2 regions of the Streptomyces solitudinis genome follow, and region 2 is predicted to be linked to the other one. Evidence: predicted binding sites of a transcription regulator. Region 2 holds the regulator's gene; the other holds the start of a gene.
The links. The regulator HspR, encoded in region 2, represses chaperone genes until heat shock. The targets are predictions, from matches to a motif close to TTGAGNNNNNNNNNCTCAA.
Positions count from the first base shown of each region.

Region 1: a site for HspR is predicted at 8,134-8,152, ahead of lon (endopeptidase La). Genes of this name have one in related genera too.

Region 1 is NZ_JAZDCW010000002.1:366,902-381,524, reverse strand. Features, by position in the region: gene fxsT (FxSxx-COOH system tetratricopeptide repeat protein) at 1-633, shown strand, start outside; gene V1J52_RS05330 (multifunctional oxoglutarate decarboxylase/oxoglutarate dehydrogenase thiamine pyrophosphate-binding subunit/dihydrolipoyllysine-residue succinyltransferase subunit) at 743-4,630, opposite strand; gene V1J52_RS05325 (HAMP domain-containing sensor histidine kinase) at 4,924-6,000, opposite strand; gene V1J52_RS05320 (response regulator transcription factor) at 6,010-6,777, opposite strand; gene V1J52_RS05315 (rhomboid-like protein) at 7,186-7,956, shown strand; gene lon (endopeptidase La) at 8,175-10,643, shown strand; gene V1J52_RS05305 (MarR family winged helix-turn-helix transcriptional regulator) at 10,834-11,259, shown strand; gene V1J52_RS05300 (hypothetical protein) at 11,344-12,141, opposite strand; gene V1J52_RS05295 (sensor histidine kinase) at 12,491-14,623, shown strand, end outside.
Region 2 is NZ_JAZDCW010000006.1:139,253-153,875, forward strand. Features, by position in the region: gene V1J52_RS17180 (polyprenyl synthetase family protein) at 65-1,129, opposite strand; gene V1J52_RS17185 (polyprenyl synthetase) at 1,110-1,394, opposite strand; gene V1J52_RS17190 (AMIN-like domain-containing (lipo)protein) at 1,599-2,183, opposite strand; gene V1J52_RS17195 (YbjN domain-containing protein) at 2,359-2,895, opposite strand; gene clpB (ATP-dependent chaperone ClpB) at 2,990-5,584, opposite strand; gene V1J52_RS17205 (trypsin-like serine peptidase) at 5,838-6,686, opposite strand; gene V1J52_RS17210 (SpoIIE family protein phosphatase) at 6,859-8,949, shown strand; gene V1J52_RS17215 (heat shock protein transcriptional repressor HspR) at 8,991-9,452, opposite strand; gene dnaJ (molecular chaperone DnaJ) at 9,454-10,629, opposite strand; gene grpE (nucleotide exchange factor GrpE) at 10,714-11,415, opposite strand; gene dnaK (molecular chaperone DnaK) at 11,412-13,271, opposite strand; gene V1J52_RS17235 (M23 family metallopeptidase) at 13,588-14,623, shown strand, end outside.

The sequences.
Region 1 (14,623 bases), on a different contig from region 2:
GAGGTCGGCCGCGTCATGGCCAGCCTGCTGGAGCAGTTCCAGCAGGTCTACGGGCGCGGCCACTACCAGACGGCCGTCTTCCTCACCGACTACGGCAACTACCTGCGCGAGCACGGCGACCTCGGGCGGGCGCGCGCGCTGACCGAGGAGGCGGCGGCCGTGTTCACCACGGTGCTGGGCGCCGCCCACCCCATCACCACCGGCATGATGGCCAACACCGGGCTCGTCCTCCAGGCCGCGGGGGACCGCTCCGGCGCCATGGGACTGTTCGAGGCCGCCTACGCGGGCCTGTCCGCCACCCTCGGCCCCGACCACCCCTGGGCGCTCTGCTGCGCCCTCAACGCCGCCCGGGGCCGCTACTTCAACGACCGCTTCGAGGACGCGGCCGAGCTGAGCCGCGACACGCTGCGCCGCACCCGGCACGCCCTGGGCGAGGACCACCCGATGACGCTCACCGCCCAGACGGCGCTCGCCGCCGACCTGCGCTCCCTGCGCGAGCGGGCGGAGGCCGACAAGCAGGAGGAGGACGCGCTCCAGCGGCTCACCCGCACCCTGGGCGCCCAGCACCCGCACACCCTGTCCGCCCGCCAGCGGGTCCGTCCCTCCTGGGACTTCGAGGCCCACATGGGCTGAGGACGCCCCCGGGCACGGCCGAGGGCCGGCGCCTCCTTCGCGGGAGGCGCCGGCCCTCGGCCGTGTGCCGGAGGCGGCCGGACGCGTCACCGCGCCGGCCGCCGAGGGCTCAGAGGTCGAAGACCTCGTTGACCAGCTCCTGCTGCTCCTGCTGGTGCCGCTTGGGCGAGCCGACCGCCGGGGAGGACGACGACGGACGCGACACCCGGCGCAGCCGGTCCGCGTTCGGCACCGGCTCCGAACCGATGATCAGGTCCAGGTGGTCCACCAGGTTGAGCGCGATGAACGGCCACGCGCCCTGGTTGGCCGGCTCCTCCTGCGCCCACAGGAACTTCGCCGCGCCGCTGAACTTGGCCATCTGGTCCTGGATCTCCTTGCCGGGCAGCGGGTACAGCCGCTCCAGCCGGATGATCGCGGTGTCCTTCAGGCCGCGCTTGGCCCGCTCGGCCTCCAGGTCGTAGTACACCTTGCCGGAGCAGAAGACGACCTTGCGGACCTGCGCCGGGTCCATCTCGCCGGACTCCACCAGGGTGTCCCCGATGACGGGCCGGAAGCCACCGGTGGTGAACTCCTCCATCCTGGACGCCGCCGCCTTCAGCCGCAGCATCGACTTCGGGGTGAAGACGACCAGCGGCTTGTGGTGCGGGTTGTGCACCTGCCAGCGCAGCAGGTGGAAGTAGTTCGCGGGCGAGGTGGGCGCCGCCACCGTCATGCTGTTCTGCGCGCACAGCGCGAGGAACCGCTCGATGCGGGCCGAGGAGTGGTCGGGGCCCTGGCCCTCGTAGCCGTGCGGCAGGAGCAGGACGACGCCGGAGTTCTGGTTCCACTTCTGCTCGGCGGAGGTGATGAACTCGTCCACGATCGTCTGCGCGCCGTTGACGAAGTCGCCGAACTGGGCCTCCCACATCACCAGCGCCTCGGGGCGGGCGAGCGAGTAGCCGTACTCGAAGCCCATCGCCGCGAACTCGCTCAGCAGCGAGTCGTAGACGTTGTAGCGGGCCTGGTCGTCGCTCAGGTACAGCAGCGGCGTGAAGTCGTCGCCGGTGTTCTGGTCGATGAGCACGGCGTGCCGCTGGCCGAAGGTGCCGCGGCGGGAGTCCTGCCCGGCGAGCCGGACCGGGGTGCCCTCCATCAGCAGCGAGCCGATGGCGATCGTCTCGCCCATGCCCCAGTCGATCGTGCCGTCCTCGACCATCGCCGCGCGCCGCTGGAGCTGCGGCAGCAGCCGCGGGTGCACGGAGATGCGGTCGGGGACGTTGACCTGGGACTCGGCGATCCGCTTGACGACCTCCTGGCTGACGGCGGTGTCCAGCGCGACCGGGAACTCGGGCTTGGGCGCCGGCACCTCGGCCGGGCCCGGCGTCCCGCTGGCCTCGCGGACCTCGGTGAACACCTTCTCCAGCTGGCCCTGGAAGTCCTGGAGGGCCTGCTCGGCCTCCTCCATGGTGATGTCACCCCGGCCGATCAGCGACTCGGTGTAGAGCTTGCGCACCGAGCGCTTCTTGTCGATCAGGTTGTACATGCGCGGCTGCGTGAACGACGGGTTGTCGGTCTCGTTGTGGCCGCGGCGGCGGTAGCAGACGAGGTCGATGACGACGTCCTTGTTGAACGCCTGGCGGAACTCGAAGGCGAGCCGTCCGACGCGGACGACGGCCTCCGGGTCGTCGCCGTTCACGTGGAAGATCGGGGCCTCGATCATCCGCGCCACATCGGTGCAGTACATCGAGGAGCGGGCCGCCTCGGGCGCCGCGGTGAAACCGACCTGGTTGTTGATGACGATGTGCACGGTGCCGCCGGTGCGGTAACCGCGCAGCTGGGACATGTTGAGCGTCTCGGCCACGACGCCCTGCCCGGCGAAGGCCGCGTCACCGTGGAGCTGGACGGGCAGGACGGTGAAGTCCGTGCCGCCCTTGCCGATGATGTCCTGCTTGGCGCGGGCGACGCCCTCCACGACCGGGTCCACGGCCTCCAGGTGCGAGGGGTTGGCCGTCAGGGAGACCTTGATCTCCTCGCCGTCCAGGCCGGTGAAGATGCCCTCGGCGCCCAGGTGGTACTTCACGTCGCCGGAGCCGTGCATCGACTTCGGGTCGAGGTTGCCCTCGAACTCGCGGAAGATCTGCGCGTAGGACTTGCCGACGATGTTGGCCAGCACGTTGAGGCGGCCGCGGTGCGGCATGCCCATGACGACCTCGTCCAGGCGCGACTCGGCCGCCGAGTCGATCACCGCGTCGAGCAGCGGGATGACGGACTCGCCGCCCTCCAGCGAGAACCGCTTCTGGCCGACGTACTTGGTCTGGAGGAACGTCTCGAACGCCTCGGCCGCGTTGAGCCGCCGCAGGATGCGCAGCTGCTCCTCGCGCTCGGGCGAGGTGTGCGGGCGCTCGACGCGGTCCTGGATCCAGCGGCGCTGCTTGGGGTCCTGGATGTGCATGTACTCGATGCCGGTGGTGCGGCAGTACGAGTCGCGCAGGACGCCCAGGATCTCCCGCAGCTTGAGCATGGACTTGCCCGCGAAGCCGCCGACGGCGAACTCGCGCTCCAGGTCCCACAGGGTCAGCCCGTGCGAGGCGATGTCCAGGTCGGGGTGCTTGCGCTGCTTGTACTCCAGCGGGTCGGTGTCGGCCATGACGTGGCCGCGCACCCGGTAGGAGTGGATCAGGTCGAAGACGCGCGCGGCCTTGGTGACCTCGTCGTCGTGGGAGACGTCGATGTCCTGGTTCCAGCGCACCGGCTCGTAGGGGATGCGCAGCGCCTCGAAGACCTCGTCGTAGAAGCCGTTCTCGCCCAGCAGGAGCTGGTGCATCTGGCGCAGGAACTCGCCGGAGGCGGCACCCTGGATGACGCGGTGGTCGTAGGTGGAGGTCAGCGTCATCACCTTGGAGACGCCGAGGCGGTTCAGGGTGTCCTGGGAGGCCCCCTGGAACTCCGCCGGGTACTCCATCGCGCCGACGCCCACGATCAGGCCCTGGCCCGGCATGAGGCGGGGCACCGAGTGGACGGTGCCGATGCCGCCGGGGTTGGTCAGGGAGGCGGTGACGCCGGAGAAGTCGTCCATCGTCAGCTTGCCGTTGCGGGCGCGGCGCACGATGTCCTCGTACGCCTGCCAGAACTCGAAGAAGCTGAGCGTCTCGGCCTTCTTGATGGCGGCGACGACGAGCTGGCGGTCCCCGTTGGGCTTCACCAGGTCGATGGCCAGGCCCAGGTTGACGTGGTCGGGCTTGACCAGGGTCGGCTTGCCGTCCTTCTCGGTGAACGAGTGGTTCATCGAGGGCATCGCCTTCAGCGCCTGCACCATGGCGTAGCCGATGAGGTGCGTGAAGGACACCTTGCCGCCGCGGGCGCGCTTGAGGTGGTTGTTGATGACGATGCGGTTGTCGAACAGCAGCTTCACCGGGACGGCGCGGACGGACGTGGCCGTCGGCAGCTCCAGCGAGGCGTTCATGTTCCTGGCCACGGCGGCGCCCGGACCGCGCAGGGGCACGTACTCGGGGCCGGTCTCCTGCTCGTCGGCGGCCGGCTCGCTGGGGGGCTGCTCCTTGGGCGTGGCCTGCGTCGCGGGCCTGGCCTGCGGCTTGGGCGCGGCCTGCTGAGCGGGCTTGTCCTGCTCGGCGGGCCTGGCCTGCCCGGCCCGGGGCTCCGGGGCCGGCTGGGGCGCGGCCTGCTGCGGCTTCGCCCGGGCGGGCTCGGGGCGCGGCGCCGCGGCGGCCCGGGGCTGCTGCGGGGCGTCGGGCTGCCCGGAGGCGGCGGGCGCGGCCTTCGCCGGCGCGGGCGCCGGTGCGCCCTCGGGCGCCTGGGAGCCCTCGTCCGTCGTCTTGCCCGGCTTGTAGTCGGCGAAGAAATCCCACCAGGCCCGGTCGACCGATTCGGGGTCCTGGAGGTACTGCTGGTAGATCTCGTCGACGAGCCACTCGTTGGCGCCAAAACCGGCGACGGGACTCTTCCCTTGCCCGTCCTGGTCGGTCGAGATGCTCGAGGTCTTCGGGGACTGTGACGACACGGCGGCAACCGCCCTCTTCCGCTTCACATGGTGGTGGACAGCGGAAATAAAGGCTACGCCTCCGACGCGCTCCGGTGCAGTCCGGACCGGCCGCACGTCGCGCACGTCACATCCGGGCCTGTGTTTCGGCACTCAGTTTGGCGGGAAACACCCATGGTTCCGCTTGGTTCGGGTAGGCGTCAGCGGGGCTGTGGCGCCCGGTTGCCACAGCCTTTCGAGGGCTTCACCGCAAGGCACGGCCTTCACGCCGGTGACGGCGGGGCCGCCACGGTTCCCCTGCTGTCGACCCTACGTCAATCCGGTAGTCGCCCGAGGCCCGGAAGGGTGACGACCATCCGGCACCCGCGGGTGGATTCGGCGACCCTGATCCGCCCGCCGTGCAGGTCCACCGCCCAGCGCGCGATGGCCAGCCCCAGCCCGGTGCCGCCGTCCTGCCCCGCGTCCGCGGCCGCCGCCCGTCCGAAGCGCTCGAAGACGCGGTCGCGGTCCGGCTCCGGGATGCCGGGCCCCTCGTCCTGCACCTCCAGCTCCAGCCCGTCGGGCTGGGCGCCCGGCCGCGCCGAGACGGTGACCCGGCCGTGCGGCGGGCTGTGCTTGACGGCGTTGTCGATGAGGTTCGCCACCACCTGGTGCAGCCGCTCGGCGTCCGCGTGGGCCGTCAGCTCCGGCGGCGAGACGTCAAGGGCCAGGTGCACGTCCGTGCGGGAGTGCCCCTGGCCCTTGCTCATGTTGGCCTCCTTGAGCACGTTCGCCAGGTACGGCCACACCTCGAACCGCCTGGTGTGCAGCGGCACCACGCCGTGGTCGAGCCGGGAGAGGTCCAGGAGGTGCTCCACCAGGCCGCCGAGCCGCTCCGTCTGCCGCAGCGCGGTGCGCATCGTCTCCGGGTCGGCCCGCGAGACGCCGTCCACCACGTTCTCCAGCACCGCGCGCAGCGCCGCGATGGGGGTGCGCAGCTCGTGCGAGACGTTGGCCACCAGCTCCTTGCGGTGCCGGTCGGCGGCCTCCAGGTCGGCCGCCATGCGGTTGAACGTCGCCCCCAGCTCGCCCAGCTCGTCGCGCCGGTCGAACAGCACCCGGCGCCCGTAGTCGCCGCGCGCCATCGCCCGCGCCGCCTGGGTCATCTCGTCCAGCGGCGCCACCAGCCCGTGCGCGACGAACTGCGTGATGAGGAGCGAGGCGATCACCGCGAAGACGGCGATCACCCGCAGCTCGATCGCGGCGTTCACGGCGACGATGATCAGGAACGTGGTGATCGCCACCGAGACGATCACCAGCGCGCCCAGCGCCGCCTTGACCGACCGGTAGGGGTCCACGGGGCGCAGGGAGGCCCAGATCCGCCCCCGCAGTGAGGTCCGCTCCTTGGCCACGGCCGCGCCTCAGGCGCTGTCGGCGGCCGGAGCCGGGGACTCCAGCGCGTAGCCGACCCCGTGCACGGTGCGGATGCGCTCGGCGCCGATCTTGCGGCGCAGCGCCTTGATGTGGCTGTCGACTGTGCGGGTGCCGGAGGCGTCCGTCCAGTCCCACACCTCCGCGAGGAGCTGTTCGCGCGACAGGACGGCCCGGGGCGAGCCCGCCAGGCACACCAGGAGGTCGAACTCGGTCGGCGTCAGGTGGACGTCGCGGCCGGTGACGCGGACCCGGCGCTGCGCGTGGTCGATTTCCAGTTCGCCCAGGCGCAGCGAGCCGGACGGCGGCGCGGAGGCCGCCTGGGCGGCCCGCTCCACGCGGCGCAGCAGGACGTGCACGCGCGCGGCCAGCTCCCGCATGGAGAACGGCTTGGTCATGTAGTCGTCCGCGCCCACGCCGAGACCGACGAGCATGTCCGTCTCGTCGTCCCTGGCGGTCAGCATCAGGACCGGCACGGGACGCCTGGCCTGCACCCTGCGGCACACCTCCAGGCCGTCGTACCCGGGCAGCATCACGTCCAGGACGAGCAGCTCGGGGTGCCAGCTCTCGGCGGCGGCCACCGCTGCGGGGCCGTCGGCGGCGGTCTGCACGGCGAACCCCTCGGCGCGCAGCCGGGCGGCGATCGCCTCCACGATCGTGGGGTCGTCCTCGACGACGAGAATCCGGCGCTGCGCGCCGGGGGTGGCCGCCGCCGCGCCCGTGCCGCCCTGGTCCCGGACCGTGTTCCTGTACTCCATACGCCCGCCCTGCCCCTGTGCCCGGCCACTGCCTGTGTGGCAGCAGCGTAAGGGGAGGGCGCGGGCCCGGCCATGGCCGGGCCCGGACCGGGCGCCGGGGGCTGAACGACGCGTTCCGCGGCGGGCGCGGGACGGCGCGCACGGGCCCGGCGGCCCGCTTCCCGGGCGCGTCACCGCGCCCGCGCGCCGGCGGGCGCGGTGACGTACGCTGGCATGCTCTCCGGCTGGTTGACAGGGGTGGCCCCGACCACTGACATTGACGGTGCCCAGGGCGTGTGCCGGACGTCTGTGCGGGCACGATCCCCAGTCGGCCCGCGCGCGGCGCGGGACCCGGTGCGCCGGGTGAGGAACGCGGGCGTGGCCGAGCGGAGCGGGGTGAGGCCACCCGTACACGGAAGGAGCCGGGCCATGCGGACGACAGCACGTGCGGCGGCGCGCGTCCAGCGCGCGGCGGGTCCGGGCCGGGCCGTGCCGCACGGAGCCGGCGGGGCGGGCCCGGCGGGGCCCGGCGAGCCTCCGCACCTGCCTCCGCACGTCCACCTGCTGCGGCTGCTTCCGACGCCCAAGGGCACCCCCTTCACGTTCTGCTACCTGCTGCTCCTGGCCGTCACCACCGTGCTCACCGAGATCGGCGACCCGGCCGCGGTGAGCCGCTGGCTCGCCGGGTCGAGCACGGATGTGCAGAACCTGGCCAAGGAGCCGCTGTTCGTCCTCGTGGCGAGCGCGCTGATCTACCAGGGCGCGCTGCTGTCGCCCTACGTCCTCGGCTTCGTGCTCGCGCTGACGGGTCTCGAACGCCGCGTCGGCGGCTGGCGCACGGCGGTCGTCTTCGTCGCCGGGCACGTGCTGGCCACGCTCGCCACCCAGCTCACGGTGGCGGCGGCCGTGGCCCTGGAACACCTGCCGGAGTCCTCGCTGACGCGGTTGCAGTACGGCATCACCTGCGGCGTGCTGGCGTGCGCCGGAGCGCTGGCCGGGGTGCTGCGGGTGGTGTGGGCGCGCTGGCTGCTGCTCGCCGCCGTGACCACGGTGGTCGTCGCGGAGCTCGTCTCGCTCACCGACCCGGTGACCGACTGGAGCCACCTGCTGGCCCTCCTCACCGGTATCGCGCTGTGGCCGCCGCTGCGCCGCTACCAGCGCACCGGCTCGGCCGCGCATCCGCGCCCCGCCGTTCCCTGACGCACGCCGCACGACGTCCCCCGCCTCCGCGGGCCGCGCCCGCCTCCCCAGGCCGCGCCCGCCTCCGCACTGGCGGGTGCGCACGGGTGCACAGCTTCGGCAACTGATCGCTCTCAGCGAACGGCGCGGAGCCCCGGGAACAACTCCCCGCGCCCCGGCATTGAACCCGGCACGTAGTTGAGTCCAACTAACTCAAGTTGCTTGTCGAGGGAGATGTCATGGCTTTGTCGCAGGACACGCTCACGCTGCCCGTGGTGCCGCTCGACGACGAAGTGGTGCTCCCCGGCATGGTCGTCCCGCTGGACCTGACGGAGTCCGAGGTGCGCGCCGCCGTCGAGGCCGCGCAGTCCGCGGTGGCTCCCGGGGGCGGCAAGCCGCGGGTGCTGCTCGTGCCACGGGTGGACGGCCGGTACGCGTCGGTCGGCGTGCTGGGCCGGGTGGAACAGGTCGGCCGGCTCGCCGACGGCGATCCGGGCGCCCTCATCCGGGGGCTGGGCCGCGTCCGCATCGGGGCGGGCACCTCCGGGCCCGGCGCCGCCCTGTGGGTGGCCGGCACCGAGATCGCCGAGGAGGTCCCCGAGCCGCTGCCCGGCGCGGTCGCCGAACTGGCCGAGAAGTACAAGGCGCTCACCACGAGCTGGCTGCGCAAGCGCGGCGCCTGGCAGGTGGTGGACCGGGTGCAGCAGATCGACGGCGTCGCGGCGCTGGCGGACAACGCCGGGTACTCGCCGTTCCTCACCGTCGACCAGCGCGTGCGGCTGCTGGAGACCACCGACCCGGTCGAGCGGCTGAGGCTCGCCGTCTCCTGGCTGAGCGACCACCTCGCGGAGGAGGAGGTCGCGGAGTCCATCGCCAAGGACGTCCAGGACGGCGTGGACCGGCAGCAGCGGGAGTTCCTGCTGCGCCGCCAGCTCGACGCCGTCCGCAAGGAGCTGTCCGAGCTGACCGGCGACGGCGAGGAGGGCGGCGAGGACTACCGTGCCCGCATCGCGGCCGCCCGCCTCCCCGAGGACGTGCGCAAGGCCGCGGAGAAGGAGGCCGACAAGCTGGAACGCGCCTCCGACCAGAGCCCCGAGAGCGGCTGGCTGCGCACCTGGCTGGACACCGTGCTCGAACTGCCGTGGAACGAGCGCACCGAGGACTCCTACGACATCCCGGCCGCCCGTGCCGTGCTGGACGCCGACCACGCGGGCCTGGACGACGTCAAGGACCGCATCACCGAGTACCTGGCCGTCCGCAGCCGCCGCGCCGCCCGCGGCGCCGCCGGTGGCCCGGCCGGTGGGCCCGCCGGTGCCGGCGCCGGTGAGGCCGGGGACGGGACCGGGGACGGGCGCAGGCAGGCGGGCGGGGCCGTGCTGGCCCTCGTCGGTCCGCCCGGCGTCGGCAAGACGTCCCTGGGCGAGAGCGTCGCCCGCGCGATGGGCCGGAAGTTCGTCCGCGTCGCGCTCGGCGGCGTCCGGGACGAGGCGGAGATCCGCGGCCACCGGCGCACCTACGTCGGCGCGCTGCCCGGCCGGATCGTCCGGGCGGTCAAGGAGGCCGGGTCGATGAACCCGGTCGTGCTGCTGGACGAGATCGACAAGGTCGGCTCCGACTTCCGGGGCGACCCCTCGGCGGCGCTCCTCGAAGTGCTGGACCCGGCGCAGAACCACACCTTCCGCGACCACTACCTCGAAGTCGAACTCGACCTGTCCGACGTCGTCTTCCTGGCCACCGCGAACGTGCTGGAGGCCATCCCGCAGCCGCTGCTCGACCGCATGGACCTGGTGCGCCTGGACGGCTACACCGAGGACGAGAAGGTCACCATCGCCCGCGACCACCTGCTGCCCCGGCAGCGGGAGCTGGCCGGACTCGACGCGCGGGAGGTCACCGTCACCGAGGACGCCCTGCGCAAGCTGGCGGGCGAGTACACCCGCGAGGCCGGGGTGCGGTCCCTGGAGCGGCACCTGGCACGGCTGCTGCGCAAGGTCGTCGCCCGCGCCGAACTGGGCGAGGAGCGGCTGCCGGTCACCGTGTCCGCCGACGGGCTGCGGTCCCTGCTCGGACGTCCGCACCACACGCCCGAGGCCGCACAGGACCCGTCCGGGCGCCGCACGGCGGTGCCCGGCGTGGCGACCGGACTCGCGGTCACCGGCGCCGGCGGCGACGTCCTCTACGTCGAGGCGTCGCTGGCGGACCCGGAGACCGGCGGCGCGGGCCTCACGCTCACCGGCCAGCTCGGCGACGTCATGAAGGAGTCCGGCCAGATCGCGCTGTCCTACCTGCGCTCGCGGGGCGCGGAGCTGGAGCTGCCGGTCGGCGACCTCAAGGAGCGGGGCGTCCACCTGCACGTCCCGGCGGGCGCCGTGCCCAAGGACGGGCCCAGCGCGGGCGTCACCATGATCACCGCGCTCGCCTCGCTGCTCGGCGGGCGCCAGGTGCGGCCCGACGTGGCGATGACCGGCGAGGTATCGCTGACCGGCCGGGTGCTCCCCATCGGCGGCGTCAAGCAGAAGCTGCTGGCCGCACACCGCGCGGGGATCACCACCGTGATCATCCCCGGGCGCAACGAACCGGACCTGGACGACGTGCCCGAGGAGGTGCTGGCGGACCTGAGCGTGCACCCGGTCTCGGACGTCCGCGCGGTGCTGGACCTCGCCCTGGCCCCCGCGACCGCGGACACCCGCACGCTGCCGCTGGCCGCCTGAGCCGCGCGGTCCCGCCCGCCCCCGCCGTCGGGGCCGCGCACCCGCCGCCCCGTTCCCCGGCCCTCCCGCCGGGGGGCGGGGCGGCCCCCTGCCCGCTGCGCGATACTGGTCGGCACCGGTCCGGGCCGCGGACCGGGGGACCGACCGCCGAAGGAGTGCTGACGTGCACGACGACGGGCCCGCCCCCGAGATGCTGGACCTCGAACGCGAGCTGTCCGTCTTCCTGCGCCGGGCCCGGGCGTCCTCCGGTGAGATCGCCCGCGCGGTCCACCCCGACCTGGAGCCCGCCGCGTACGGGCTCATGCTGCGCCTGGAGGACACCGGTCCGCAGCGCGCCACCGACCTCGCCGCCTACTTCGGTGTCGGGAAGGCCACCATGAGCCGCCAGCTCCGCGCCCTGGAGACGCTCGGCCTGCTCACCCGCGCCCCCGATCCGGCCGACGGCCGGGCCTGGCTGGTGCGGCTCACCGACGAGGGCCGCCGGCGGTTCGCCCGGGTGCGCGGCGCCCGGCGCGAGCGGTACGTGGCCCAGCTCGCCGCCTGGGACCGCGCGGAGATCGCGGAACTGGCCCGCCTGCTGCACCGACTCAACGCGCCGGACCTCCCCGAGCACTGACGCGGCGTCGGCGGGCGGCCCGGTGCGGGCGGGCCCCCGGGTGCGGGCGGGCCCCTGTACGGGCGGCCCGGTGCGGGCGGGCCGTCAGAACTCCACGAGGGCCGCCGTCGCGTCGTCGCTCGTCTTGCCCCGCGGGTACGCCGTGCCGGACGGGTCGGCGGCCTCCGCGTCCCGCACCCGGCCGATGAGCGCCTCGGGGCCCTCCGCGCGCAGCACCGCGTACAGCCCGGCCCAGTCGCCCAGCCCGAAGACCTCGGTCCAGCGGGACGCCCCGTCCGTCAGCGCGGCCAGCGACCGCACCGCGGCCCGCGGCGTCGTGCCGGTGACGGCCAGTTCCGCGACGGCCGGATCGGCGGCGGCGGTGTGGAACCCGCCCTCGGCGTTGCGCAGCGCCTCGATCCGCGCGACCCGCTCGGCGCGCGGCAGTTCCCGCACGGCCGGCCGCAGCGCGTCCAGCCGGTCGTCCAGCACCGGCGTGACCGCGCCGGACGGCGAGACCAGCAGCAGGACCGAGTCCGACAGCACCAGGTGCTCCACCGCCTCCTCGTCCCACCGCGCCGCGACGACGGTTGCCTGGGGCGTCCGGACGTGAGAAAGGTCACAGGTCGACCGGTGTGCCGCGGCGGTACGGGCCACCGCCTCCGCCAGGCACTGTGTCAGCGTCATATCCCGCCGCGAAGCGGACAGTTCGAGCAGCGCGGCACCCAGCCGGGCGGTGTACCAGGGCACGCCGTGCACACACCCGTCGTCACCGGGCGGCGGCGTGACACCGTCCAGGACGACCAGCGCACCGCCCGTCCCGGAACGGTGTGAGGTCGTCGAAACCCAGTCCTCGTTGGGGACGCCGGGGGTACCCGGACGGGTGGCCGTCTGTACGCGCATGGGGTCAGTCTGCCGGGGAGGCGTCCGGACGGCCGCACCCGCCCCGGCCACCGGTGCGGCGGGCCGTTTCACCCGGAATCACCCCCTCCGCGAAGCTGCGGGCGCGCATCCTGCCACGGCCCGGCGGACCTTTCCAACCCCCGGGCTCCCGCGAGGTACGGCCCGCGTGCGCACCGGAGTTGTTCCGCCACTCCTGAGTGATGTTCACTCCTTCGAGTGGTGCGGCAGAGGAAGACCGACCGCCCCGAACCGGCACTGGAACAGTCGGGTGCCGTCACGGTGGCGCGGCCGGTCCTTGCCGCACCGTAGGAGTCGCCGACCGGGCAGCCCCCGGAAGGTGGTAAGGAGAATGCGAGCGCGGGTGGGCGAGAAGCGACTTCGAGGCAGCCGTCACAGCGGGCAGGACACCGCGACCGCCGCCTCCCCCGCGGGTTCCCCGCGCCGCCGGGCCAAGGTACGCAACCGGCTGCTGGCCTCGGTCGCCCTGTGCACCGTCGCCGTCCTGGGAGCCGGAGCGCCCAGCGTCGTCACGGGCACCGCCGACGTGGCCGAGTCCCAGGACCTGGTGGAGCGGGCCGACACCGCGCGGCGCGCCGTCTCCCTGGCCCACGCCCTCGCCGACGAGCGGGACGACACCGTCCGCACCCTCGCCGCCCCCGGCGCGACGCCCGCCCCGGACGCCGCCCAGCGCACCCGCGTCGACCGCAAGGCCGCCGAGCTGCGCCCCGTCCTGCCCGCGCCGGTGCGCCTGCTCCTCGACCGCCTGCCCCGGCTGCGCCAGCAGGCGGACGCGGCCGGCGGCGGCACCGAGGACGCGCACGCCGCGTACTCCGGCTACACCGGCCTCGTCCAGGCGCTCGGCTCCCTCGCCGAGGACACCGCCCGCGCCCTGCCCGCCCGCGCCGCCGGGACGCCCGCCCCCGGCGAGAACGGGCCGGGCACGGGCGGGACCGCCCACGCCCTGCCCTACCTCGGCCGCGCCGTGGAGCACGCCTCCGCCACCCGGGGCCTCCTGCTCGGGGTGCTGGCCTCCGGGAACGGCGACACCCGGCTGGCGCAGGCCGCCCAGCTCGCCCGCACCCGCGAGGAGGCGGCGCTCGCCGACTTCGAGCGGCTCGCCCCCGAGCGCACCCGCGAGTCCTACGGCAGCACCGTCAACGGGACCGACGTCACCGCCGCCGAACGCCACCTCGACGCACTCGCCGACGCGCCCCGGCTGGACGCCGGGGAACTCGCCACCGCCGCGGACGACGTCGCCGCCACCCTCACCGCCCGCATCGACCGCATGCGCGGTGTGCAGTCCGCACTGGCCGGGGCGGAACTCGCCCGGCTCGAACAGCTGCGCGACGACGACGTCACCGCGCTCCAGCTCCGCATCGCCCTCCTCGGCGCTGCGCTGCTCCTGGTGGTGGGCGCCAGCGTGCACGCCGCCCGCTCGATGGCCCGTCCGCTGGCCGCCGTGCGGCGCGGCGCGCGGCGCGTGGCCGCGGACCCGCTCGTCGAGCAGCCGGTCGCCTGGAACGGCCGCGACGACGAGTTCGCCGACGTCGTGCGGGCCGTCAACGCCCTGCGCGAGGCCGCCGCGGCGGCGGGGGAGCGGGCCGGACGGGCCGAGGCCGACGCCACCGAGCGCGCCGCGGCCCGGGACCGGCTGGCCGCCGAGTGCGAACGCCTCCGCGCCGAGCAGACCGCGCTGGGCCGGGAGATCGAGGGCGTCAACGACGCCGTGCACGGCACCTTCGTCCAGCTCGCGCGGCGCAGCCTCGGCCTGATCGAGCGGCAGCTCGCGCTCATCGAGTCGATGGAGGAGAAGGAGGCCGAGCCGGAGCGGCTCGCCACCCTCTTCAAGCTCGACCACATGGCCACCCGCATGCGCCGCCACGGCGAGAACCTGCTGCTGCTCACGGGGGCCGAGCACGCCACCGGCCACCACCCGCAGCCGGTGCCGCTGCTGGACGTGCTGCGCGCGGCGGTCAGCGAGATCGAGCGCTACGAGCGGGTGGACCTGACGTCGCTGCCGCCGCACGCCCAGGTCGCCGGTTTCGCGGCGGACGACGTGAGCCACCTCGTCGCCGAACTCCTCGACAACGCCACCGCGTTCTCCCCGCCCAACGCCGAGGTCCAGCTCTCGGGCTGGATGCTGGAGAACGGCGAGGTCATGCTCTCCGTCCAGGACGAGGGCATCGGCGTGACCGCCGACCGGCTGGCCGAGCTGAACGAACGCCTCGGTGAGCCCGGTGCGCAGACACCGCCCTCGCCGGAGCGGCCGGACGCGCTCGGGCTCGGACTGTACGTCGTCGCGCGGCTCGCCGCCCGGCACGGCATCCGCGTCCAGCTGCGCCCGCAGCGGCAGGGCGGCGTGGCGGCCGTCGCGGTCCTGCCGCGCGCGCTGCTGCCCGACCGCCCGGCGCCGGGCGCGGGCGCGGGCGGCGACGTGGCAGCCGGGTCCGCACCCGGACTGCCCGGGTCGGTGGCCGAGGCC
Region 2 (14,623 bases):
CGGGGCTCCTCGGATGGGTGGGAGGGTGCAGCGGACGGGCAGGGCCTGGGCGCGGGCGGCGGGGTCAGCGCGAGCGGACGGTCGCCGTCCGCGCCAGGCGGGTGAGGGCGTCGGCGGCACCGGCGGGCAGCCGCTCCCGCTCCAGGAGGCCGGTGGCGGTGCGGACCCGCTCGGTGATCATGTGCTCGACGCGCTCCACCGCCCCGGTGCGGCGCATGATCTCCCGCACCCGGTCCACGTCCCGCGGCTCCGGGCGGCGGCGGCCCAGCAGCCGCCGCAGGTCGCCGCGTTCGGCGGCGGAGGCGGCCTGCCAGGTCTGCGCCAGCAGGGCGGTGGGCCGGTGGGCGGCGATGTCGTCCGCGTTCGCCTTGCCGGTGCGCTCCGGATCCCCGAAGATCCCCAGCAGGTCGTCCCGCAACTGGAACGCCTCGCCGAGGGGGAGCCCGTAGGCGCTGAGCAGCCCCCGCAGCCCGGTGGAGGCACCGGCCAGCGCGCCCCCCATCAGCAGCGGGTGCTCGACGGTGTACTTGGCCGTCTTGTAGCGGACGACCTGGAGGGACGCGGCGGTGTCCGGACGGGAGCCGGTCCGCAGGATCTCCAGGCACTCCCCGGCCACCAGCTCCCGGGCCAGCACGGCCCACAGCGGACGGCCCCTGGCGAGGTAGGCGGCGGGCAGGCCGCACGCGGCGAACAACTGCCCGGCCCACGCCATCAGCAGGTCGCCGACCAGGACCGCCAGGGAGTGGGCGGCGTCCGCCGGACGCGGGCCGTCCGCGACGGCGGGGCGCAGCGCCCGGTGCGCCGTGGGGAGGCCGTGCCGCACGGGGCTCCGGTCGATCAGGTCGTCGTGGACGACGGCCGCGGCGTGCACCAGTTCCATCGCCGCCGCCGCCCGGACCAGGGCGTCGCTGTCGGGCTGCCCGGCCGCGCGCCAGCCCCAGTAGCAGAACGCCGCGCGCAGCCGCTTGCCGTGGGCGGTGGCGGTGCGGAGCTGCGCGGCGACGGGCGCGAGGTCGGCGTCGATGGCCGCGAAGTGGGAGACCTCCTCGTCCACGAAGCGGCCCAGCACCGCGTCCACCCGGGCCCGCAGGGCGTGGTCCGGCCCGGCGTCACCCCCCGGCACGGTCATCCCGCCGGGCCGCCGCGTGCTGGGCGAGCACCTCCAGGTGCGCCGGGGCGAAGGCGTTCAGGCGGTCCAGGGCCAGCCGCCCCCGTGCCCTGACGTCCTGGCGCCCCTCACCGGCCAGGTCGGCGAGGTCCGCGCGGCCGAGGAGGCCGCGCAGCCCGCCCAGGGCCGCGCTCAGGCCGCTGACCGCCAGGTCGGCCACCCCCGCCACCAGCAGCACCGCGTCGTCCTTCCGGGGGCCGGACCCCCGGTCGTGCCGCTCCGTCATCGCCACCCTCCTCCCGGAGGCGGGCCGGTCCGGCCGTCACCGGCGCGCCGTCCCGTGGCGCGCGGCCCGCGGTCCCGCCGTCCTGACGCGAGTCTGCCGGGGCCCCGCCCACGCCGGAGCGGATAACACCGATCGGATGACTAGTCGCACTGGAGTCCCCACGCCACCACCGGAGCCCGCCCCGCCCCGCCGCGGGCGGGTGGATCAGGGGGCGGAGTGGGCGATGTCGACGTGGAGCTGGTCGGCTTCGGTGGTGACGCGGAAGGCGGGCGGGGCGCCGTCGGACGTGTCGACGCCGATGCCGGCGCCGAGTTCCCCCTCGAAGACGCCGAGGCCCTCGACGGCGCGGACGGTGGGGGTCGTCCCGGTGGCCGGGACCTCGGCCGCCGGTCCCATGCCGACCAGGACGAGCTTCAGGCTGTGCTCGCCGGGCAGGGGGGTGACGTCGCCCCGGCCGCCGTGGCTGAGCGGGTCCATGAGGTGCGCGATGTAGGCCGGGGTGCCCTCGGCGAAGGTGAGGGTGACGCGGTCGTGCCCCTCGCGGGTGCCGACGCGGACGTCCTCGATCACCGGAGGGGTCATCGCGGCGCCGTCGGCCGGTCCGGACCGCTCGCCCGTGCCGAACGGCTCCGCGCTCGGGGACGGCGGCGCGGCGGAGGCGGCCGGGGACTGCGGCGGCCTCGGGGCGGCGGAGGCGGCCGCGTCCGGGCCACCGCCGCCGCACGCCGTGGCGGCCAGTGGCGCCAGCGCGGCGAGCGTGAGGGCGGGCAGGATCTTCCGGCGGCGCATGCGGCTCCAGGGTCCGGGCGGGCGCCCGCCCGGGCGGGACGGGCGGTTCTGGCTGCGGAGAACCGTATCCGCACCGCTTGCCGGACCCCCGTGCCGGGTGCGGGCACGGCGACGGCCCCGGGCGGTGGGTGCGCTCGGGGCCGTCGTTCGTGTCGCGGACGCCGCGGGTACCGGTTCAGCTCTCGGTGCCCTCCGGCCCCTCCGGGTTGGTCTCGGCGTCCTTCTCCAGGCCGAGCGCGTCCACGAGCCACTTGTCGAACTCGATGGACGCCCGCACCCAGCTGACCGTGCTGGAGACGAAGTGCTCCAGCGAGACGCCGGTGCCGATCAGCATCTGCGCCTCGCCGATGAGGCGCACGGTGCCGTCGTCGTGGGTGTGCGTGTAGAGCTTCGGCCACAGGGTGCGGCGGTTCCAGTCGTCGATCGACTCCAGGATCTTGACCTTGTCGTCGATCGAGTGCGGCCGGTCGTAGAACGTACGGACCGAGAAGACCCGCTGCTCCTTCTCACCCCGGAACATGAAGTACGTCCGGAACTCCTCCCACGGCGCCGCGAGGTCACCCTCGTCGTCGACGACGTACTTGAGCTCCATCTGGTCGAGCAGCTGCTTGACCAGGTCCTGGTCCGGGACGATCGGCCCCTGCGGACCACCCTGCGGCTGCTCGGGCTGCTGGCCCCCGAAATTCGGGATCGAGGACGGGTCGATGCTCACGTAGGTGTTCCCTTCGTACGGCTCCGGCCATCCTCCCCCACGGACGGCCGGGTTCCGCAACCCGGCCGGGCGCGTCCCGGCCGGGGCGGCGCGGTCAGCCGGTCACGGGCCCGACGAGCAGCCCGTCACCGGACACGTCGACCTGGACGGTGTCGCCGTCGCGCACCTCGCCGGCCAGGATCTCCCGGGCCAGCGGGTCGCCGATCGCCGTCTGCACCAGGCGGCGCAGCGGACGGGCACCGTAGGCCGGGTCGTTCCCCTCGACCGCCAGCCAGTGCCGGGCGGCCTCGGTCACCTCCAGCGTAAGCCGCCGTTCGGCCAGGCGCCGCTGGAGGCCGTCGATCTGGAGCTGCGCGATGCGCTCCAGCTCGTCCCCGCTGAGGGCGGAGAAGACGACCAGGTCGTCCAGCCGGTTCAGGAACTCCGGCCGGAAGGCGGCCCGCACCGCGGCGAGGACCTTCTCGCGCCGCTCCTCGGGCTTGGCGAGGGGGTCCATGAGGTGCTGGCTGCCCAGGTTGGAGGTGAGGATGAGGATGGTGTTGCGGAAGTCCACCGTACGGCCCTGCCCGTCGGTGAGCCGCCCGTCGTCGAGGACCTGGAGCAGGATGTCGAAGACGTCGTGGTGCGCCTTCTCCACCTCGTCCAGCAGCACGACGGCGTAGGGACGCCGCCGGACCGCCTCGGTGAGCTGGCCGCCCTCCTCGTAGCCGACGTACCCGGGCGGGGCGCCGACGAGGCGGGACACCGAGTGCTTCTCGCCGTACTCGCTCATGTCGAGGCGGATCATGGCCCGCTCGTCGTCGAAGAGGAAGTCGGCGAGGGCCTTGGCCAGTTCCGTCTTGCCGACGCCGGTGGGGCCGAGGAAGAGGAACGAGCCGGTGGGCCGGTCCGGGTCGGCGATGCCCGCCCGGGTGCGGCGCACCGCGTCCGAGACGGCGCGGACGGCCTCGTGCTGGCCGATGAGGCGCCGGCCGAGTTCGTCCTCCATGCGCAGCAGCTTCTGCGTCTCCCCCTCCAGCAGGCGGCCGGCGGGGATGCCCGTCCAGGAGGCGACGACATCGGCGATGTCGTCGGGGCCGACCTCCTCCTTGACCATGGAGTCCTTGGCGGCCCCCTGCTCGGCCTCGGCGCGGGCGGCCTCCTCCAGGCGGCGTTCGACGGCCGGGATCTCGCCGTAGAGCAGCTTGGACGCGGTGTCGAAGTCGCCGTCCCGTTCGGCGCGTTCGGCCTGGCCGCGCAGCTCGTCGAGCCGCTCCTTCAGCTCGCCGAGCGCGTTGAGCGCCTGCTTCTCCTTCTCCCAGCGGGCGGTGAGGCGCCGCAGGTCCTCCTCGCGGTCCGCCAGGTCGCGGCGCAGCCGGGCCAGCCGTTCGACCGAGGCCGGGTCGGACTCGGTGGCCAGCGCCAGTTCCTCCATGCGCATCCGGTCCACCGAGCGCTGGAGTTCGTCCACCTCCACGGGCGAGGAGTCGATCTCCATGCGCAGCCGGGAGGCCGCCTCGTCCACCAGGTCGATGGCCTTGTCCGGGAGGAAGCGGGAGGTGATGTAGCGGTCGGACAGGGACGCGGCGGCCACCAGCGCGCTGTCGGCGATCTGCACCTTGTGGTGCGCCTCGTAGCGGCCCTTGAGCCCGCGCAGGATCGCCACGGAGTCCTCGACGGTGGGCTCGGCGACGAGCACCTGCTGGAAGCGGCGTTCCAGCGCCGGGTCCTTCTCGATGCGCTCGCGGTACTCGTCCAGGGTCGTCGCGCCGACCATGCGCAGTTCGCCGCGCGCCAGCATGGGCTTGAGCATGTTGCCCGCGTCCATCGCCGAGTCGCCGCCGGCGCCCGCGCCGACGACGGTGTGCAGTTCGTCGATGAACGTGACAATCCGGCCCTCGCTGTCCCGGATCTCGGCCAGGACCGTCTTCAGCCGCTCCTCGAACTCGCCCCGGTACTTCGCCCCGGCGATCATCGCGCCCAGGTCCAGGGAGACCAGGCGCTTGTCGCGCAGCGACTCGGGCACGTCACCCTTGACGATGCGCTGGGCCAGCCCCTCGACGACGGCGGTCTTGCCGACGCCGGGCTCGCCGATGAGGACGGGGTTGTTCTTGGTGCGGCGCGAGAGCACCTGCACGACGCGGCGGATCTCCTGGTCCCGCCCGATGACCGGGTCCAGCTTGCCGTCGCGGGCGGCGGCGGTGAGGTCGGTGCCGAACTTCTCCAGTGCCTTGTAGGTGCCCTCGGGGTCGGCCGTGGTGATACGGCGCCCCCCGCGCGCCCGGGTGAAGGCGTCCAGCAGCTTCCGGTCCCCGGCGCCCTGGCGTTCCAGCAGCGCCCCGGCCTGTCCGCCCTTCGCGGCGAGGCCGATGAGCAGGTGCTCGGTGGAGACGTAGGCGTCTCCCAGTTCCCTGGCCCGCCGGCTCGCGTCGGCGATGACGGCCAGCAGCTCCCGGTTGGGCTGCGGCTTGGCCACGGTGGCGCCCTGCACCACGGGCAGGGCGGCGAGGAGCTGCTCGGCGCCGGAGCGCAGCGCGGCCTGGTCCGCCTCGGCGGAGGCGAGCAGGTCCTGGATGTTGTCGTTGTCCTCGCCCTCCAGCAGGGTGAGGAGCAGGTGGGCGGGGGTGATGTCGGGGTGCCCGTCGGCGAGGGCGCGGTCGTGGGCCGCGCTGATCGCGTCCCGGCTCTTGTTGGTCAGCTCGGCTTCCACGCGGTGTCTCCTCCTCGAACCGTCCGACGGACCACGAGGGCGCCTTCCAGAGCGCCCTGACTCCTCTAGGGTACACAAACTTGAGCGGAAGCCACTCAAGCAGGTTCGGCCCCCGTGCGCAGGGTCGGGGCCGGGCCGAGACGGGCTGGCGGCGGCGGGCCCGGGGCGGGAGCGGGGACGGGCGGGGGCCGGGCCGGAGGAGGGCTGGGGGCGGGCGGGCGGCCGCGCCGGGCCGAAAGCCGGGACGCGCGGGTCAGACCGCGGTGGCTTCGGCGTACAGCGCGCGGCCGGTGGCCGCGGGGAACGGACGGCCGAGGACCTGCCCGTCGCCGCTGCCCACGGACATCACGCCCACGACCGTGCCGGAACCGGAGGCGGCGTCGAAGTCCTGGAGCCAGGGGCCGCCGCTGGCACCCTGGGTGAGCCGGCACGGCGCCAGGAGCAGGCCGCCGACGTTCGCCGCGTGCGCGGTGCGCGCGGTCAGCAGCTCCGCCCGGCCCGAGCAGTGGACGAGCCGCAGGCCGTCGTAGGGCGGCGCGGCCGGGTACCCCATCGGCAGGACGGGCGAGCCGGGGTCCACCGGCGCGAAGTCCAGCCGGTTGGCCCCGAACTCCTCCTGGACGCTGCGCCCCTGCTTCTTCTCCACCGTCACGAACGCGTAGTCGTGCGGGAGGATGTCCTCCAGCGGCCGGTTCACGTCCCAGCCGGGCGGGACGTGGTAGGAGACGACCTTCCACCCGTGCTCCATCGCGCCCTCGGCGCCGAGCGCCCCGGACCCGGCGCCGGGCCCGGCCTCGTACCCCGGCGCGAACCACGCCGCCCGCGGCCGGTCCGGGCGGTCGGGCGAGGTCAGGCAGTGCGCGGCGGTCGCTATGACGCTGCCGCTCGGGGAGTCCACTATGGCGCCGGAGCAGACGCCGGTCCGCCCGTCCCCCAGGTCCGTCACCAGCTTCCCCACGGTGGTGACGCTGCCGCCCGCCCAGGGGCCGCCCTGGGCGCCGGGCCCGCCGTCCTCCCGCTGCGCCGGGCCGGTGGCCCCGGCCAGCGCCACGGCCGTCAGGGTGGTGGCGAGCGCGGCCGTCGCCGTCCGTATGTGCTCCATCACCCCACCGTGCGGGCCCGCCCTCCGCAGGGCCACCGCAGGCGGCCGAGCGGATGACCGCCGCCCGGGGGCGCGGTCACCCGGCCGTGCGGCCACCCGGGGGCGCGGGGCTGCGGGGCGGCGGCGTGCGGGGTCATGATGGAAGCGCCCTGCGCGCGGAAGGAGGGCGGGGATGAGCGGTACCGACGGCACGTGGTCCGGGTCCGGCCCGGCGGGCGGCCCGCACGCCGGTCCGGCCCGGCCCGGCGGGCTGCTCGACGTGCTGGGCGTGGCCACGTTCGTCCTCGACGACCGGGGGCGCATCGTCTTCTGGAGCCCGCAGGCCGAGGCGCTGCTCGGGTACCCGGCGGAAGAGGCGCTCGGCCGGTACGGGGCCCGCCTCCTCGTGCCCGAGGAGCACTACCACCTGGTGCTGCGGCTGTTCGCCGAACTGATGGCGGACGAGCGCGGCAGCTGGGAGGGCACCTTCCCCGCCCTGCACAAGGACGGCGGGGTGCGGCTGCTGGAGTTCCGCAACATGCGGCTGCTGGACGACGGCGGTGACGCCTACGCGCTGAGCCTGGCCACGGACCAGCCCACGCTGCGCCGCGTGGAACGGGACCTCGCGCTGTCCGTGCGGCTGGTGGAGCAGTCCCCGATCGGTCTGGCGATCATGGACACCGACCTGCGCTACGTCGCCGTCAACCCGGCGCTGGAGCGGATCAGCGGCATCCCCGCCGACGCGCACCTGGGCCGGCGGGTGCGGGACATCCTGCCGTTCCTGCACAGCGACAGCGCCGAGCGGGCCATGCGCCGGGTGCTGGAGACCGGTGAACCGGTGCTGGACAAGTACACGATCGGGCGTATGCCCACCGACCAGCACGAGGAGCGCGCGTGGTCGGTGTCACTGCACCGGCTGGAGGACGCGGGCGGGCGGGTGCTGGGCCTCGCCACCTCCGTGGTGGACGTCACCGACCGGCACCGGGCCGGCCTGGAGGCCGAGCGCGCCCGGCACCGGCTGGCCGTCGTCGCGGACGCCTCCGTGCGGATCGGCACCACGCTGGACCTGGCACAGACGGCGAGGGAGCTGGCGGACGTGGCCGTGCCCGAGCTGGCCGACGTGGCGGCCGTCGACGTGCTGGACGCCGTCCTGGCGGGCCGCCGCAGCACACCGGCGCCGGACGGACCGGCCGTCTTCCGGGCGCTGGCCCTGGGCGTCGGCCATCCGACGGACGCGGCACGGGCCGCCGACCCGCCCGGCGAGTCGGCCCGCTACGGCGCGGACCGCCTGGTCACGCGCTGCGTGCGGACCGGGCGCCCGGTGCTGGTCGCCCGCACGACGGACGCCGACCTGGCCCGCATCGCCCGCGGCCCGGACTCCGCCGGCCTGCTGGCCCGGGCCGGCGTCCACTCCTACCTGGCGGTGCCGCTGATCGCCCGCGGGGAGGTGCTGGGCGCCCTGGACCTCAAGCGGGCCCGCAACCCGCTGCCGTTCGACGAGGAGGACGTGGCGCTGGCCTGCGAGCTGGCCGCCCGCGCGGCCGTCTGCATCGACAACGCCCGCTGGTACGAGCGGCAGCGCGACACCGCGCTGACCCTCCAGCGCAGCCTGCTGCCGCAGCACCCGCCGCACCTGTACGGCCTGGACGTGGCCTCCCGCTACCAGCCGGCCGAGGCCGTGAGCGAGGTGGGCGGCGACTGGTTCGACACGCTGCCGCTCAGCCGCGACCGGACGGCCCTGATCGTGGGCGACGTGATGGGCAGCGGCATCAACGCCGCGACGACGATGGGACGGCTGCGCACCGCCACGCAGACGCTCGCGGAGCTGGACCTCGACCCGGCCGAGCTGCTCCGGCACCTCGACCGCATCACCACCGGCATCGACAACTACATCGCCACCTGCGTCTACGCCCTCTACGACCCGCACAGCGGCGCCTGCTGCGTCGCCAACGCGGGGCACCTGCCGCCGGCCGTCGTCCGGCACGGGCGGCGGCCCGAGCTGCTCGACCTGCCGACCGGCGCGCCGCTGGGCGTCGGCGGGACCGTGTTCCGGTCCGTCACCGTGGAGCTGGCCCCCGGCGACCGGCTCGTGCTGTACACCGACGGGCTGGTGGAGCGGCGCGACGAGGACATCGACGTCCGGCTCCAGGCGCTGCTGGCGGTGCTGGAGGGCGAGGACCGGCCGCTGGAGGAGACCTGCGACCGGCTGCTGGACCACCTGCGCGGGCGCGACGAGCAGGACGACCACGACGACGCCGCCCTGCTCGTCGCCCGCGTGCGCTGACGGTGGCGCGCGTCCGCGGGACGCGCCCCCAGCGGATACGGCTACCCGCGGGGCCCGGGGCCGCCGGGGCGCCAGACGACGAGGGCGCTGGACTGCTGCACGTCCTGGTAGCGCACGAGGTCGCGGCGGTAGGACGCGTGCACCTGCGCCTCGCGCTGGCGCATGGTCACCGCGGCGCCCTCCAGCGCCTGCTGGAGTTCGGCGACGCGGGACTGGAGCGCCGCCACCTGGTTCTCCAGCTCGATGATCCGCTTGATCCCGGCGAGGTTGATGCCCTCGTCCTGGCTGAGCCGCTGCACCTCGCGCAGCAGCTGGATGTCGCGCGCCGAGTAGCGGCGGCCCCGCCCGGCCGTGCGGTCGGGGGAGACCAGGCCGAGGCGGTCGTACTGGCGCAGCGTCTGCGGATGCAGCCCGGAGAGCTGGGCGGCGACCGAGATGACGTAGACCGGCGACTCGTCGGTCAGCTCGTACGGGTTGTTCCTGCGTGCACCTCGGCCGTCCACCTCAGTCTCCCTTCGCGGCCTGGAACAGCGCCGCCCGTGGGTCCTCCCCCGCCATCGCGTCGCGGTAGGACTCCAGGGCCTCGACTGCCTTCTCGTTCAACTCGCCGGGCACGGCCACCTCCACGGTGACCAGGAGGTCCCCGCGCGTGCCGTCCTTGCGCACGGCGCCCTTGCCGCGCGCCCGCAGTGTGCGTCCGCCCGGGGTGCCGGGCGGCAGCCTGAGCTTGACCGGGGGGCCGCCGAGCGTCGGGACGCTGATCTCCCCGCCGAGCGCCGCCTCCGTGAAGGTGACGGGCACGGTCACCGTCAGGTTGTCGCCGCGCCGCCCGAACACCGGGTGCGCGTCGACGTGCACGACGACGTAGAGGTCCCCGTTCGGGCCGCCGCGCTCGCCCGGCGCGCCCTTGCCGCGCAGCCGGATGCGCTGCCCGTCGGAGACGCCCGCCGGGATGCGGACCTGCATGGTGCGCGAACTCGTCGCCCGGCCGCTGCCCCGGCACACCTCGCACGGGTCCTCGGCGATGAGGCCGCGGCCCCGGCAGTCCAGGCACGGGTCGGTGAGCGAGAACCCGCCACCGCCGCCCCGGCTGACCTGCCCGGTGCCGACGCACGTCGGGCACACCCTGGGCGTGCCGTTCTTGTCGCCGGTGCCCGCGCACGTCCGGCACGCGGCGCTACTGGACATCCGCAGCGGGACGGTGGCGCCGTCCACGGCCTCGGTGAAGCTGAGCGTCACCTCCGACTCGACGTCCTGGCCGCGGCGCGGCTGGGTGCGCGCACCGGTGGTGCCGCCCCGGTTGAACAGGCCGCCGAAGACGTCGCCGAGGCCGCCGCCGAAGCCGCCCGCCGCGGTGCCGCCGCCCTGGGTGCCGCCGAAGATGTCACCCAGGTCGAAGTTGAAGTTGCCGCCGCCGGGGCCGGGCCGGAACCCGCCGGAGCCCAGGAGGGCGCGCGCCTCGTCGTACTCCTTGCGCTGCTTGGCGTCGGAGAGGACGTCGTTGGCCTCGCCGACCTCCTTGAAGCGCTCCTCGGCGCGGGCGTCGCCCGTGTTGGCGTCCGGGTGGTACTCGCGGGCGAGCTTCCGGTACGCCTTCTTGATCTCCGCCTCGGTGGCGTCCTTGGGGACACCGAGGACCTTGTAGAGGTCCTTCTCCAGCACTTCCCTGCTGAGACTCATCGGCGGCGTCCCTCCTTCCCTCGTCCTGCCGCCGCCCGGGCGGGCCGCGCCGCGCGGCCCGCCCGGGGGCACTGGCTCCACACGTCAGCCCTCGTCCGGGCCACCGCTCTCCTCGTCCGTCGCCGCCTTCTCGTCACCCGTGCCCTGCGCGCCGGGCTGGGGCTCGGCGACGCCGACCCGCGCGGGGCGGATCGTGCGCTCGCCGATGCGATACCCCGGCTGGAGGATCTGCACGCACGTCGTCTCGGTGACGTCGGGCGAGTACGAGTGCATCAGCGCCTCGTGGACCGTCGGGTCGAAGGGCTCGCCCTCCTTGCCGAACTGGTGCAGGCCCATCTTGGCGACGACCGTCTCCAGCGACTCGGCCACCGACTTGAAGCCGCCGACCAGTTCGCCGTGCTCCCGGGCGCGGCCGATGTCGTCCAGCACCGGCAGCAGGTCGGTCAGCACGTTGGAGACCGCGACCTCCTTGACCGCGACGCGGTCCCGCTCCACCCGGCGGCGGTAGTTGGCGAACTCCGCCTGGAGGCGCTGGAGGTCCTGGGTGCGCTCGTTCAGCGCCGTCCTGGCCTGGTCGAGCTGCGCGGTCAGCGCCGCGCCCTGGGCCGTGCTCCCGGCGTCCTGCGGAGCCGGGACGTCCTGCTCCTCGGAGTCGGCGGCCCCGGCGGCCGGGTCCGCCTGGTCGGCGGACCCGGCACCGGCTGCCACGGCCTCCTCGGGCGATGCGGGAGCGTCGGCGGGGACTTCGGGCTCGTCCTTCTCGAAGCCCGGGGTCTCCTCCGTCACGCTGCACCTCCTCGCTTGTCCTTCTCGTCGTCCACGATCTCGGCGTCGACCACGTCGTCGTCACCCTGCGCGGCGCCGGCCTGGCCGGCCCCGCCCTCGGCGCCGGCGGCGGCCTGCTGGGCCTGGGCGTCGGCGTAGAGGGCCTGGCCCAGCTTCTGGCTGGTGGCCGCGACCTTCTCGGTGGCCTCGCGGATCGCGGAGGTGTCCTCGCCCTTCAGCTTCTCCTTGAGGTCGGACACCGCCTCCTCGACCTCGCCCTTGGTGTCGGCCGGGACCTTGTCCTCGTTCTCCTGGAGGAACTTCTCGGTCGTGTACACCAGCTGCTCGGCCTGGTTGCGCGTCTCCGCGGCCTCGCGGCGCTTGGTGTCCTCCTCGGCGTACTGCTCGGCGTCGCGCATCATGCGCTCGATGTCGTCCTTCGGCAGCGCGGAGCCGCCGGTGACGGTCATGCGCTGTTCCTTGCCGGTACCGAGGTCCTTGGCGGAGACGTGCATGATGCCGTTGGCGTCGATGTCGAAGGTGACCTCGACCTGCGGGACGCCGCGCGGCGCCGGGGGCAGCCCGGTCAGCTCGAACATCCCGAGCTTCTTGTTGTACGCCGCGATCTCGCGCTCGCCCTGGTAGACCTGGATCTGCACGGACGGCTGGTTGTCCTCGGCCGTGGTGAAGATCTCCGAGCGCTTGGTCGGGATCGTGGTGTTGCGCTCGATGAGCTTGGTCATGATGCCGCCCTTGGTCTCGATGCCGAGGGACAGCGGGGTGACGTCCAGCAGGAGGACGTCCTTGACCTCGCCCTTGAGCACGCCCGCCTGGAGCGAGGCGCCGATGGCGACGACCTCGTCCGGGTTGACGCCCTTGTTGGCCTCCTTGCCGCCGGTCAGCTCCTTGACCAGCTCGGCGACGGCCGGCATGCGGGTGGAGCCGCCGACGAGGACCACGTGGTCGATCGCGGAGAGCTGGATGCCCGCGTCCTTGATGACGTTGTGGAACGGGGTCTTGCAGCGGTCCAGGAGGTCCTGGGTGAGCTGCTGGAACTGCGCCCGGGTCAGCTTCTCGTCGAGGTGCAGCGGGCCCTCGGCGGAGGCGGTGATGTAGGGCAGGTTGATCGTCGTCTCGGTGGACGAGGACAGCTCGATCTTGGCCTTCTCGGCGGCCTCGCGCAGCCGCTGGAGCGCCATCTTGTCCTTGGCGAGGTCCACGCCGTGACCGGACTGGAACTGCTTGACGAGGTACTCGACGATGCGCTGGTCCCAGTCGTCACCACCGAGGTGGTTGTCACCGTTGGTGGCCTTCACCTCGACGACGCCGTCGCCGATCTCCAGCAGCGAGACGTCGAAGGTGCCGCCGCCGAGGTCGAAGACCAGGATCGTCTGGTCTTCCTTCTCCATGCCGTAGGCGAGGGCGGCGGCCGTCGGCTCGTTGACGATGCGCAGGACGTTCAGGCCCGCGATCTCGCCGGCCTCCTTGGTGGCCTGGCGCTCGTGGTCGTTGAAGTACGCGGGGACGGTGATGACCGCGTCGGTGACCTTCTCGCCCAGGTACGCCTCGGCGTCCCGCTTCAGCTTCTGCAGCACGAACGCGCTGATCTGCTGCGGGTTGAAGTCCTTGCCGTCGAGGTTGATCTTCCAGTCGGTGCCCATGTGGCGCTTGACCGACCGGATCGTCCGGTCCACGTTGGTGACGGCCTGGCGCTTGGCGACCTCGCCGACCAGCACCTCGCCGTTCTTCGCGAAGGCGACGACGGACGGCGTGGTCCTGGCGCCCTCGGCGTTGGTGATGACGGTGGGCTCACCGCCTTCGAGCACACTGACGACGGAGTTCGTCGTACCCAGGTCGATGCCGACCGCACGTGCCATCTCGGGATCTCCTCCAGCTCACATTGAGTGTTACTGACTCAAGGGTGCCTGACGGACGCGCGGCCGTCAAGAGACGTGAGCCGGGGAGACTCAGGTCTATTGTCGTGAGCACGCGCAGCGCTTGCTCCACGAGGGCCGCCCATGACTGGCGTTGGGCATCTCTTCCGCTTGGGACTTCTTCTGCTTTTTCCTGCACGGGGCTGAAATTTGTCCAGGTTCTCCTGGTTCGGGCTTTGAACACCGCGTTCCCGGGAGAGGCCCCCAGTGACCCTGCTGAGCCCCTGCCGGACGGGAGATGGTGACGGTGTGCGCGTGCGTGCCGACCTCGCGGGGCGCCACGCCCCGGCCGCGGCTGACGCGTTCGGCGCTGTCCGTGTGGACGGCGGCCCTGGCCCTGACGCTCGTGCCGGCGGCGGTGCCCGTCATCGCGCCGGCCCAGTCCGCGGCCGCCGCACAGCCCCGCCCGGCGGGGCCCGACCACCTCGGGCGCGCCGCCCCGCGCCCGCCCGGCGGCCCGGCGCGGGCGGGCGGCTCCCCGCAGACGGCCGTCGCGGAGGCCGCCCGGATCTACCGGGAGGCCACCCGGGCGGGACAGCGGTACGAACGGGCCAGGGCCGCGACGGCGCGGCAGCGCGAGCGGGTGGACCGGCTCTCCGGTGAGCTGGCCGGGCAGCGCGCCGAGTACGCGGAGCTGCGCCGGGCGATCGGCTCCGCGGCGGCCGGCCAGTACCGGGGCAGCGGGCTCCTGGCGGGCGCCCGCGTGGTGCTGGCCGACTCCCCCGAGGCGTTCCTGCACAGCACCGCCTCCATGCTGCGGGGCAACCGGGCCGCCGCACGGCTGGCGGAATCCGCCCGCCAGGCGCGCGTCCGCCTGGAGCGGCAGCGGGCGGAGGCGGCCCGCGCCCTGGCCCGGCTCCGCACCGAGGAGGCCCGCCGGCTCCGGCTGAAGCGGCAGGTCGGCGCGGAGCTGGACCGGGCCAGGGCACGGGCCGCCCGGATGGGCACGCGTACGGCCATGGGGCACGGCGGCGCCGGTTCCTGGGCGGCGCCCGTCGCGGCGTACCGGCTCAGCGCCGGGTACGCGGCGTCCGGCTCCCGCTGGGCGGGCCGCCACACGGGGCAGGACTTCGCGGTGCGGACGGGCACCCCGGTCCGGGCCGTCGGCGCCGGGACCGTCGTGCGCGCCGGGTACGCGGGGGCGTTCGGGAACCGGGTGGTGGTCCGGCACGGTGACGGCTTCGAGACGTACTACGCCCACCTGTCCGTCCTCCAGACCGGCGCGGGGCAGCGGGTGCGGGCCGGGCAGCAGATCGGGCTCTCCGGCTCCACCGGGAACTCCAGCGGCCCCCACC